Regions from separate parts of the Yersinia alsatica genome, predicted to be linked through region 2. Evidence: predicted binding sites of a transcription regulator. Region 2 holds the regulator's gene; each other region holds the start of a gene.

Region 1 (4,293 bases), 2.2 Mb from region 2:
GTCTGCCGACTGAATTCATGTTTATGGAAGAGATCGGCTTAGGAGAAAAAGGGCAATTTACCGACCTGGATAATCAGGTTATCAGTAATTTGTTCAAGCTTTATCCGTGGGAGTTTATGTTCCGCGAAATGTTCTCCACAAAGTTGGAAGATGCCGGCGTACGTTGGCTGGAACCGGCATGGAAGAGCATTATATCCAATAAAGCGTTGCTCCCTTTGCTGTGGGAAATGTTCCCTAATCACCCTAATCTGTTGCCTGCTTATTTTGCTGAAGATGACCATCCTGCGATGGATCATTATGTCACCAAGCCGCTATTCTCGCGGGAAGGTGCCAATATTCAGATAGTAGAAAACGGCAAAGAAGTGGCACGGGTTGATGGGCCATACGGCGAGGAAGGCATGATTGTTCAGCAATTCCATCCATTGCCTAAGTTTGGCGACAGCTATACCTTGATTGGCAGTTGGCTGGTTAACGATCAACCCTGTGGTATTGGTTTGCGTGAAGATCGCGAACTGATCACCCAAGATCTATCGCGTTTTTACCCCCATATCATTTTAGGGTAAAAGCACGCCATTAAAGTAAGGGAAAGCTTCGGCTTTCCCTTAACATTTCTAGCACGTTGCTTTTATTGTTCGGTGACTGGTGGGATTACTGCCCCAATAGCTCAACGTAGCACTCGAGGGGACCGATAGCTAGGCAGCAAGAGAGTGAATCCCGCTGAGCTGACTCAAGTCAGGGATTCGGGTGAAAGAGCGTAGCTAACAACGCTATAACGTCAAGGGCGCAGGGTATTTAGCCGACTTGTACCGACAACATACTCAACGACCCCATCTCAATCCCATCTGTCGGAATAGAAATCGGCTCTTTACCATCCCAGCTCCCCAAAACATATAACAGTGGCAAATAATGCTCGGGTGACGGATTAGATAGCTCAGCCCCTTCATGCTGCATAAAGTTGACCAATGGGTGATTATCACCTTGATAACTCAGGTTATATCGTACAAATTGGTTGAAGGACTCTGCCCATGGATACGGGCTACTTTCCCCTTGCCATCTGACCATACGCAAGTTGTGTACCACGTTACCGCTGGCGACAATCATCACGCCCTGCTCACGTAGCACCGCCAGTTTACGGCCTAATTCATAGTGATATTCTGCCGGTTGCGTGCCATCGATACTCAGTTGCACAACAGGAATATCAGCCTCAGGATACATCTTAATCAATACCCCCCAGCTCCCGTGGTCCAATCCCCATTCGCTGGTGTCGGCTCGCACGGCAATCGGTGCCAGCAATTGCTGAATTTGCGCCGCCAGTGCCGGGGAACCCGGTGCCGGATACTCGGTATCAAACAGTGCCTGTGGGAACCCACCAAAGTCGTGAATAGTCCGCGGTTTCTCCATAGCGGTTACTGCGGTTCCAGGAGTATACCAGTGGGCAGAGATCGCCAAAATCGCCTTAGGGCGTGGTAATGACTCACCCAGCGCACGCCATGCCTGAGTATAACTGTTTTCTTCCAGCACGTTCATCGGGCTACCGTGGCCGAGAAACAGTGCAGGCATACGAGAGGTGTTCATAAAAAATCCTTACTGTTAATAAAAAGGGTGGCGTTAAACCATAAGCAGTAGATTACGCGCTTTTTTTTCATTACACAGCCGGATAACAATGATGAAGATATTCAATAAATTTGAATGGATAAAATAGGAGGGAAAATACGTTGAAGAGGCTTTAGTGATGGAAAATAACCGGGCGGCGACCTATTCAAGAGAATAGTGGCAACCCGGCCTGTAAACCACTTTATCGGCTGGCAATATCAGCAGATATCGCCATCAGAAATCAGCTGGCTTTTTTGGCTTGGGACTGAAGATACTCAGCTAAGTCATCAATTGTCACGACTGGCATATCATGCAATTTGGCGAACTCAATCACTTCTGGCGCATGTGCCATGCTGCCATCATCATTGGTCAGTTCACACAATACACCGGCAGGTTTGAAGCCAGCCAGTGTGGCTAAATCGATGGATGCTTCGGTGTGACCACGGCGAGATAATACGCCACCCGGTTGACCGCGTAATGGGAATACGTGGCCTGGACGATTAAGGTCAGCAGGTTTAGCGTTATCAGCAATTGCAGCACGGATAGTCGTCAGACGGTCAGCAGCAGAAACCCCAGTTGTCACGCCTTTAGCCGCTTCAATTGTCACGGTAAATGCAGTTTGGAACTGGCTGGAGTTATGGGAAACCATCATGGGCAAATCAAGCTGTTGGCGGCGTTCGTCAGTGATACACAGACACACAATGCCACTGCCGTGGCGGATAGTCAGCGCCATTTGCTCAACAGTCATTGCTTCAGCGGCAAAAACCATATCGCCTTCGTTTTCACGACTTTCGTCATCCAACACCATAACACCACGGCCATTACGCAGAGCGTCGATAGCACGTTCTACACGCTCAACAGGCGTGCCAAAATCTGATAAAAGGGTCTGATTCATGGTAAGAAACCTCATTAAAATTATGGATTACCAGAATCAGGGCGGTCTTGAGGAGTAATTGGCCAATTTTTCTATATCAATTTCTCTATATCAATAGAAATAGCCGAAATAACGCAAGCGAGCCATAGGCCCGGCAAATACCGTTACTCTCTCCCATCCGGACTATAACCGTCGGCCCCGGAATTACACCGGGTCTGCTGACCTCTACCCCGCTCTCTTTAACCAGAGAAACAGCGTGAGCGCTCGCGGGCTTTTGCACCACGACACAGGAATGCCGCAACACAATTTACCGCCGGTGGGGACTTGCACCCCGCCCTGAGAATAAGCCCTATGACTATAGCGCTATTGATTCGTTGGAGCAATTACCAAAATGGTGATGTGCGGAGGTTTATACAATTAGCATCAGGCATTACACTAGAGGAGGTAACTACACATCTAATTAGGGAAACACCATGATTGACCCGAAAAAAATTGAACAAATCGCCCGCCAGGTGCATGAGTCTATGCCGAAAGGTATTCGCGAATTCGGGGACGATGTCGAAAAGAAAATCCGGATGGTGCTGCAATCGCAGTTAACCCGCCTGGATTTGGTTAATCGTGAAGAGTTCGACGTGCAAACTCAGGTATTGCTGCGCACCAGAGAAAAGCTGGCTTTGTTGGAACAACGGATGGGCGAGCTGGAAGCCAAATTCAACAGTGCGCCAGTTGCTGTTGATACTCCTCAAGCTGTCGACGACAAAACGGGCGAGTAATATGCCCCGTTATGACTAGGGCGCCCTATGGCGCCCTTTGTTTAGTGCTGTATCACTGATACCCGCGTTCGGGACATTAATATCCATAACAGCGCAAACATCAGTAAGGCGTATAAGCTTTTCCAGCCAATCATGACCAGTAATACACAGCACAGAATACTGCCAATCACTGACATCACTCGCGAGCGCCCACTTAGCAAGCGAATCCCTGCCAACATGCACAACAAATAGATCAGTACGAAAATACCGTTGGCATAAACAATGAGTATATCCAAGGGCAAAGATAGCCAGTAAATCAGCAGCGCGAAGGCCAGACAACTACCGACTACCGCGGTGAGAGCATTCACCGGTGTTTTCCCGGCAGAGAGCTGCGCCAACTTACTTTGCGGGCGAACCTGAGCTTGCGACCACACCATGCGAGCAAAGCTTTGGGTATAAATATTCACACTGGCAAAGCAGGCTAAATAACCAATGATGCAGGCGACCCACAGCGCATGCGCACCAAACAATTGAACCACAATCCCCGGTAATGAAGCTGCAGCGGCTTGTTGCTCGCCATAGGCATGGAAATGCAGCACTGCCACGGTACATCCCCAGTAAACGGCACCAGCAACCAGTAGCCCAACCATTAGGGCACGAGGGAAATCACGTTCAGGATGACGAAATTCTGTTGCCAGATGCGCGAAAGCTTCCAACCCAACAAAGCACCAGAACATCACAGCCAGCGCACTGAACATATTTGGCGGGGAAATATCGTGTAATGCCGGCCAAGGTATCTGTGATGGGTGAATATCCCCCTGCCACCAAATTGCCACCACCAGCGCGATCACCAGCAAGGCAATCAAAGTTTGCACATTGGCACTGGAGCCAGCACTACGGGTTCCCAACAGCCAGATGACCAGCAAAGTCACCAATTGCACCATCAAGAGCCCGGTGTCACTCCAGCCAAATGTCGCTTGCCAAAAACCGGCAGCAATTTGTAGCGCAGCCGGTAACCCCACCGGGATCACCGATAAAAATAGCCAGCCGGTCACTTTCCCAAGTTTAGGTCCA
Region 2 (4,293 bases):
GGATCAGATGGCCGCTTATAAGCTGAACAAATTCCACTTCCACTTGAGTGATGATGAAGGCTGGCGCATTGAGATCCCTGGCTTGCCGGAGCTGACCGATGTGGGGAGCAAACGCTGCCACGATTTGACAGAAAATACCTGCTTATTGCCACAACTGGGTTCTGGTCCGGATAGCAATAATCTGGGTTCCGGCCACTTTACCCGTGATGACTACATTGAAATTCTGAAATACGCTAAAGCTCGCCAAATTGACGTCATTCCTGAAATTGATATGCCAGCCCACGCCCGTGCGGCAGTGGTGTCGATGGAAGCGCGTTACAACAATTTGATGAAGCAGGGCAAAGAGAAAGAAGCTAACGAATTCCGCTTGCTTGACCCGACAGATGACTCCAACACCACCTCGGTGCAGTTCTATGAGCGCAAAAGTTATCTGAACCCGTGTCTGGATTCATCGAAGCGTTTTGTCGATAAAGTGATTGGCGAAATGGCCCAGATGCACAAAGAAGCGGGCATGCCATTAACCACGTGGCATTTTGGTGGTGATGAAGCGAAAAACATTCGTCTGGGAGCCGGTTTCCAAGACAAAAATGGCACCATTGAGCCGGGCAAAGGCATCATTGATAAGAGTGTTGAAGATAAGCCATGGGCTAAGTCTCAGGTATGTCAGGACATGGTCAAGCAAGGCAAAATTCAGGATGTTGAGCATCTCTCCAGCCACTTCGCTATTGAAGTCAGCAAACTGGTTAATGCTCACGGCATCGAAAAAATGCAGGCTTGGCAAGATGGTTTGAAAGACGCTAAGGATTCGAAAGCCTTTGCGACCAAACGGGTTGGCGTTAACTTCTGGGATACCCTCTACTGGGGCGGGGCTGACTCCATCAATGATTGGGCCAATAAAGGTTATGAAGTGGTTGCCTCTAACCCGGATTATGTCTACTTCGATATGCCTTATGAAGTTAATCCGAATGAACGCGGTTACTACTGGGCGACGCGTTTTAGTGATGAAGCCAAAGTCTTCAGTTTTGCCCCAGATAACATGCCGCAAAACGCCGAAACCTCGGTTGACCGTGATGGCAACCATTTCAGTGCGAAGAGTGATAAGCCATGGCCGGGTGTGCACGGGATTTCAGGTCAATCATGGAATGAAACCGTACGTACTGACCAACAGATGGAATACATGATTTTCCCACGGGTATTGCCGCTGGCTGAACGTGCCTGGCACCGCGCATCTTGGGAACAAGATTACAAGGCGGGCCGAGAGTACCAAGGTGGCGAAACACATCTGGTCGATACCGTGGCATTGAACACCGATTGGCAGCGCTTCGCTAATATCATGGGCCAGCGCGAATTGGCAAAACTGGATAAAGCCGGTATTGCATACCGCTTGCCGGTACCGGGGGCTCGTGTGGTCAACGGCGTATTGGAAGCCAATATCTCCTTGCCGGGGCTGATTATCGAGTATTCCACTGATGGCGGTAAGCAGTGGCAGAAGTATGATGTCAAGGTGCAATCTAAAGTCAGCGGTGATGTGTTAATCCGCTCGACTAGCCCAGACGGAAAGCGCAGTAGCCGCGCTGAGCCAGTGAAAGTTTGATGATTGTTGTTAAAGTGCTGTGTCTGATGTTATCTCCTGTTTGCTAGGTTCTTTAGGTAAACAATATTAAGTGAAGTTGAGTTGATGGTTTTTCCCCCGGCAAGTCCGGGTTTTTTTTTGCCCAAAATAGTGCCATAGCACCCTGATAAGGGCAGTGAGATACATTGACGTCGAAACGAGTAAGGGACAAACATGAACGGCGGAGGGGCGAGATATAAATAAGAATGACCACCTGACTCCCGACTGAACAGGAAAGGTGGCCATCTTGCTGATGGATAATGCTATCCAGATAATAGAGTGCCGTTATCTGGATTAAAAACAAACCCTAAGGTTATTCGGTACTTAAAATCTCAGCGCTTAAAGTCTTTATAAAATCAATGCGATAATATCATGCCCAATAAATATCAAAGTGCAGGAAGGTGGCTATCGATAGAATCCCGATGAGCTTACATCAGTAAGTGATTCGGGTGAGTGAGAGCCAGCCAACACACCTGCAGTGTGAAAGATGATGGGCATATTTTATCTTTTATCGTGCGCAGACTCATTTTCACGGCAATCGCCGGTCTCACAGTGGCCGTATAGATACAGACTGTGGTTAGTCAGCTTGATACCATGCTGTTTAGCAATTTCACGTTGAAGAGATTCAATGGATTCATTACTAAACTCAATCACTTTGCCACAATCCAGGCAAATCAGGTGATCGTGATGATGTTGCTGCGTCAGCTCAAAGACTGATTTGCCGCCTTCGAAATTGTGGCGGGTAACAATACCGGCATCATCAAACTGGTTCAGTACACGGTAAACCGTCGCCAAACCAATTTCTTCGCCCATATCAATCAGCTTTTTATAAAGATCTTCCGCACTGACATGGTGGCACTCTGGATTTTGCAACACTTCCAGAATCTTAAGACGGGGCAGTGTTACCTTCAAACCAGCGTTTTTTAAGGCTTTGTTGTTGTCAGTCATGCGGATTCAGTCCTGTTACTATCGATTCAAATTAAGGCTGTTCAGCCTATGACATCCGTGGCGCAATCATTACGATTGCGTCTCATTATAGAACTGCTAGCCCTAAATGAAAACCGTGGTTGTTAACAAAGATATAATTGCACACTTTGTCCGATTAATCATGCAATGTATTGATGAATGGGATTGTTGCATCATTTAAGTATAAGGCCGCTATAGGCAACGTTACAAATTTGTAGCGGTTTATTTTCATTTTGCACGCATCATGCTGCTGATTTGTGGGCTGCTTAACAAAGCTCATTCTGACAACAAATGACACCGCGCATATTTTGCGGTTATTGGCTTTGGCAAAATGGGATTAAAGGGTTGGGGCAGACAAAAAAAGAGTTCAAAGGGGGAGGAGAGTTAACGGAAACGCTCGGCGCTATGCAATATCACCTCAGCGTTTCCGATCTAACAAATTAACCGGTGATCTCGGCCAAATTCAGTTCTTCGCTGATCTGTTTTACCCAAGCTTCAACACGTTCATTCGTCAGTTCTGGCTGCCTATCTTCATCAATGGCTAAACCAATGAAGTGATCATCATCAGCCAAGCCTTTAGAGGCTTCGAAGTGGTAGCCAGCGGTTGGCCAGTGACCGACGATTGCAGCACCGCGAGGTTCGATGATATCGCGCACGGTACCCATCGCATCACAGAAATATTCTGCGTAGTCTTCCTGATCGCCACAACCGAACAAAGCCACTAGCTTGCCGTTAAAATCGATCTCTTCCAATGTTGGGAAGAAATCATCCCAATCACATTGGGCTTCACCGTAATACCAAGTTGGGATACCAAGCAGCAGAATATCGAAGCCTTCTAAATCTTCTTTACTGCTTTTAGCAATGTCGTGAACCTCAGCAACATCTTTGCCCAGTTGCTTTTGGATCATCTTGGCAATGTTTTCGGTATTGCCAGTATCGCTGCCAAAGAAAATGCCTACAGTTGCCATATAACTTAATACCTTTTAAATTCAAATAGTTATGTTAAACACTGAGCGCGTTGCCCAACAATATAACACATGTATAGGGCGACATCATGCCAGAAAACGCCCTCGGGCTCATATCAAGTTTATGTGATATTAAATTTTTGTGAGTCGCTCAATCTTGCAATGTCATTGCCGATAACCTTTGTGTAACCGGAAGGTTGCAATTTGCGGTGCCAGGGGGAAAACCGTCAGATGAGAGTTTGTCGGGAAAGGAGTCGTCGTTAGCTGTATGGAACGTCCTTTATTGCTTTTCGGTCATCAAATAACACCAGAGTCTCTAACGGTAACCATCCGATATATAAGGGGAACGAACATGCAGGTTTTAAAAAATATTACCATCAGGGCAGCATTACTTTGGGTGCTTGGCGCTTTTTGTCTGCTCTGGGGCGGTGTATCGGCTTATACGCTGCTATCACTCAATCAACTGACCCAATCTTCTAACGCCAATGCGGTGTTGGTGGAAAACATGAATTTGGTCAATCAGGGGACGGACCAATATTTTCGTATGGTGACTCGTCTTGCCCGGTCGGTGGATTATCGCCAAAACGGTAATATCGCGGATGCAGATAAAGAACTCAGCTCATCTAACGTCGCGCTGGATAATCTGAAGAAAAAGCTCGCAGAATTTAAAGCTATCGACCACGCACAAATTGATCCCGCTTTAGTCGCTGGAGTGATTGATGGATGGAGTGGATTAATTGAACAGGGCGT
Region 3 (4,293 bases), 580 kb from region 2:
ATTAGCATCAAAGAGATGCTCGGCATTCAGCCGCACTAACCCCTTATCCCGATGTGCCTCATAGGACATATCCGCCAGAATACCGACCCCCAGCCCTAACTCGACATAAGTTTTAATCACATCAGAATCTTGCGCGCTTAATGCGATATCGGGTGTCAGACCGGCATTCTTGAAAGCATTATCTACACGAGAACGCCCGGTAATACCTTGGCGATAGGTAATTAATGGCAAGTGGCTTAAGGTTTCCAGTGTGATATTGCTCTCTTGAGTGAGCGGATGATTCTCTGGCACCACAATTGCGTGATGCCAGCGATAATAAGGGAATGCAGCCACAGATTCGTCACTCATCAAGACTTCAGTGGCGATACCAATATCAGCTTCGCCGGATTGCAGCATCGCGGCAATCTCTTGTGGATTCCCCTGACTAATAACCAGTTTGACCTGCGGATACAGCAGGCGAAATTCTTTAATTACGCGTGGCAAACTGTAGCGTGCTTGAGTATGAGTGGTCGCGATATGTAACTGGCCGCTATCATTGTTACTGAATACATCAGCCAAACGTCGAATTTGGTTGGCATCATTTAGCATCCGTTCTGCCACCGTCAGTAACTCTTTACCCGGCTCGGTCATTCCTAGCAAGCGCTTACCGCGTCTGATAAATATCTCAATACCTAACTCTTCTTCCAGCTCGCGAATATGCCGACTGACACCTGATTGTGAGGTAAATAATGTGTTGGCGACTTCAGTCAGGTTGTAATTGCAACGAGCCGATTCCCGAATAATTTTAAGCTGCTGGAAATTCACACTAAGCCCCTTTCGTTTTATTCTGATTGATACATAGATTTACGAGGGATAGTGACGACAAACAAATACAAAAAAACCGTTGCTTATGTTTTTTTGTACTAAGTAAAGCTGAGGGTGGATGTTGGACAGCGCGTTTTAATTGAAAAAGTGAAAATAATATTATTTATCAGGGCAATAGATTCTCACCGAGTATTTTGATAATTGGCAAAATTCAAGACAATAAATAGAATTCGCTATATTCAATTACTTTTTAATATATATCCAATAGATTTCGAACTATGGGAAGGCGGCAAAGGAGATGCCTTGATAAGCTTACATTGCTAACTGATTCGGGTGAGCAAGAGTGGCAATCCCCTGTAGCTGGCAAAATGCCGGAATAGCACTTTGCCGTTAGACGCCATTTTATGCCGATGATAAAATTGTCCGATTAAATTCACCTGCACAGACTTTATCTCCTTCATATTCATGCCAGGGAGTGAGTTGATATTGATGTTATTCAGCCTCTCATGCCGAGAGAGGCTGTTCGGGAGTTATTCATGCCACTGGCTATTATTGCGCTGACCATTGCTACATTTGGCATTGGTACCAGCGAGTTTGTCATTATGGGGTTATTACCGGAAGTCGCTCATGATCTGGGGGTGAGTATCCCTAAAACCGGAATGTTGGTTTCTGTTTATGCCATGGGGGTTGTCATTGGTGCCCCTCTTCTGGCTATCGCGACCGCGCGCATCCCTCGCAAATCCACACTCTTGGGCTTAATCGTTCTATTTATTATTGGCAATGTTCTGTGTGCTTTGGCTGAAACTTATAACCTATTAATGGCCGCGCGTATTATTGCCGCATTGTGCCATGGCACATTCTTTGGGTTGGCATCAGTGGTCGCAACTGATTTAGTGCCACCCAATCGCCGGGCGCGAGCAATTGCATTAGTCTTTATGGGGGTTACGCTGGCTAACGTGCTGGGTGTCCCTTTAGGAACCGCTATTGGGCAAGCTTTTGGCTGGCGAGCGGCATTTTGGGGTGTCAGCGCCATCGGTATTGTCGCCATCGTCGCCGTCATTGCCTGGTTACCCAGCCATATTCCGATGAAAAGAATCAGTCCGAAATTGGAATTCAAAACACTCATGCAGAAGAAAGTGCAAACCGCCTTGCTGCTATCTGTGTTAACCAATACCAGTTTATTTACTGTTTTCACCTATATTGCCCCGTTACTACGCGAAGTGACTCGAGTTTCTGAGCATGGTGTCACGGTAGTCCTGCTGATCCTCGGGGTTGGGTTATCCATCGGCAGTGTTTTGGGCGGCCGTCTAGGTGATAAAAATCTAGTCGGCTCAATGACCCGTTTGATTACCATCTTGATAGGTATTTTGCTGGCGCTGCATTACACCATTGGCTTCTATTTACCGGCAATACTGACCTTATTTATCTGGAGTATCGTGGCTTTCGCTTTATGCCCAATGCTACAGCTCTTGGTAGTTGATCAAGCCCGTGACGCCCCGAATCTGGCGTCCACCTTTAACCAGAGCGCCTTCAATTTGGGCAATGCTTTAGGGGCTTGGCTCGGTGGCACCTTGCTGGCATTTGGCCTGCACTTACAGCAACTTCCGCTCGCGGCAATGGCCGTCATGGTTGTTGCACTGGTCACCATGTTGCGGCTAAGAATGCATTTTCGGCGCACAGCCATGGTGCAACCCATCAGCTAAATCCCTCTTTGATACCTGTTGATTCTGTCCCCACTGCGGTGGGGCATGAAGCCTTTTCGTTTCCCTGACACTCTTTTCATGCAAATAATTATCATTAACATTGGTTAATGGTATAATTTCGCCCACTAAAAGCCACAGCCCTTGCTGGCTGATGCCGCAGAATAAAACACCATAAGATAAGAAGGACAAACTGTGACTACAGAATCAACTGCAGCAAAACCCAGATATCGCCCAACTCCGCCGCGCCTGATACAGGTAAAAAAGGTTGTCGACATTTCACCTCATTTGCGCCGAATTACTTTTCATAGCCCAACACTGGAGAATTACCCGGCAGATTGCGCTGGCGCTCATCTAAAAGTTTTCCTGCCGCTGGCACACCAAACCCAGCCAGAATTGCCGGTGCTGAGTGACAAAGGCCCGGTATGGCCTGCAGCCGATGTTCGCCCGATTGTTCGTACCTATTCGGTGCGCGCAGTCCGCCCTGAACAGGGTGAAATCGATATTGAATTTGCCCTCCATGATCACCCTGGCCCGGCGGTGAGTTTTGCCCGCAATGCCAAAATCGGTGATTGGATGGGGATTACTAATCCAGGCGGCCCTGAAACCATGTTGCCCGCAGCGGCCTACAGTTATTTGGTAGGTGACCCCTCGTCACTGCCGGCTATTGCGGCATTATTGGAAACATTACCTGCCGACGCGCAAGGCCATGCCATTATTCGTGTAGATACCCCAGAAGATGTGCTCAACCTGATTAAACCTGCCGGTGTTGAACTGAGCTGGGTCATCGGTAGCACCGATAAAACGGATGATGTTATCAGCCAATTCTGTGCACTAGAGTTGCCAATGGCAGAAGCTACATTCTGGCTGGCGGGAGAAGATAGATTGGTAGTGGCACTGCGCCGTTATCTACGTCGTGAAAAAAGCTGTGAACGCCAACAACTTTATGCTGTTCCCTACTGGCGTGAAGGGCTGAATGAAGAAGATTATCATCACAAACGCCATGAAGTGATGGACAATATCGACGACTAAGCTACATTAATCTCTATGAAATCAATGGACATCACTCTGTAATGTCCATTTTGACATCTGTTTTTTTACCTTTCCCCGTTAAAACCTTGTAAATTTCCTGCGACAATTCCCTGTTATTTGTTAGTCTTAAAGCTACTTAGCCTGCAATATGGCACTTAATTATCGTTAAATGGCTCTAATGCCTGTTTAATGCAGTAAAGTTATTAGGAGTGTGCTCGAAATGAAGTCGCAAAATGATCCTGGCCGATCTAAATCCCGCCATCACGAATACTCCCTTATCCTGCCTATTATTGCGCTGGTTATTCTTAATATCTGGGGTGATACCAGCAATTTTGCTGCCGTGATCATTATTAACCTGATTGCACTGGTCGGTATTCTGAGCAGTGCATTTAGTGTGGTGCGTCATGCTGACGTATTGGCACACCGGTTGGGTGAACCCTATGGCTCGTTGATCCTCAGTCTGTCAGTTGTCGTGCTTGAGGTTAGTTTGATCTCAGCGATGATGGCGACCGGCGATGCTGCACCGGCACTGATGCGCGATACTCTCTATTCCATCATCATGATTGTGATTGGCGGATTGGTTGGGGTGTCTTTATTACTTGGTGGCCGCAAATTTGCTACCCAACACGTCAATCTGGTCGGTATCAAACAGTATCTGATGGCTATCTTCCCGTTGGCTATCATTGTGTTAGTGCTGCCAAGCACCCTGCCTGGCGGTAGTTTTAGTGTGACACAATCATTGGTTGTCGCGGCTATT

The links. Region 2 encodes Fur, which represses iron uptake genes when iron is present. Its sites were predicted from a motif close to ATAATAATGAGAACNACTATCAA; they were not measured.
Region 1: ygiD (4,5-DOPA-extradiol-dioxygenase) is a predicted target of Fur. The motif match lies at 1,658-1,680, and genes of this name have one in related genera.
Region 3: N0H69_RS15780 (siderophore-interacting protein) is a predicted target of Fur. The motif match lies at 2,586-2,608, and genes of this name have one in related genera.

Annotation. Positions count from the first base shown of each region.
Region 1 covers NZ_CP104006.1:1,383,992-1,388,284, reverse strand. Annotated here, with positions in the region: gene N0H69_RS06080 (glutathionylspermidine synthase family protein) at 1-563, shown strand, start outside; gene ygiD (4,5-DOPA-extradiol-dioxygenase) at 793-1,575, opposite strand; gene ribB (3,4-dihydroxy-2-butanone-4-phosphate synthase) at 1,835-2,488, opposite strand; FMN riboswitch at 2,630-2,815, opposite strand; gene ubiK (ubiquinone biosynthesis accessory factor UbiK) at 2,941-3,240, shown strand; gene yjeH (L-methionine/branched-chain amino acid transporter) at 3,282-4,293, opposite strand, start outside.
Region 2 covers NZ_CP104006.1:4,113,619-4,117,911, reverse strand. Annotated here, with positions in the region: gene N0H69_RS18440 (beta-N-acetylhexosaminidase) at 1-1,594, shown strand, start outside; gene fur (ferric iron uptake transcriptional regulator) at 2,114-2,560, opposite strand; gene fldA (flavodoxin FldA) at 3,019-3,546, opposite strand; gene N0H69_RS18425 (methyl-accepting chemotaxis protein) at 3,896-4,293, shown strand, end outside.
Region 3 covers NZ_CP104006.1:3,534,545-3,538,837, forward strand. Annotated here, with positions in the region: gene cbl (HTH-type transcriptional regulator Cbl) at 1-804, opposite strand, end outside; gene N0H69_RS15775 (MFS transporter) at 1,341-2,507, shown strand; gene N0H69_RS15780 (siderophore-interacting protein) at 2,700-3,536, shown strand; gene chaA (sodium-potassium/proton antiporter ChaA) at 3,757-4,293, shown strand, end outside.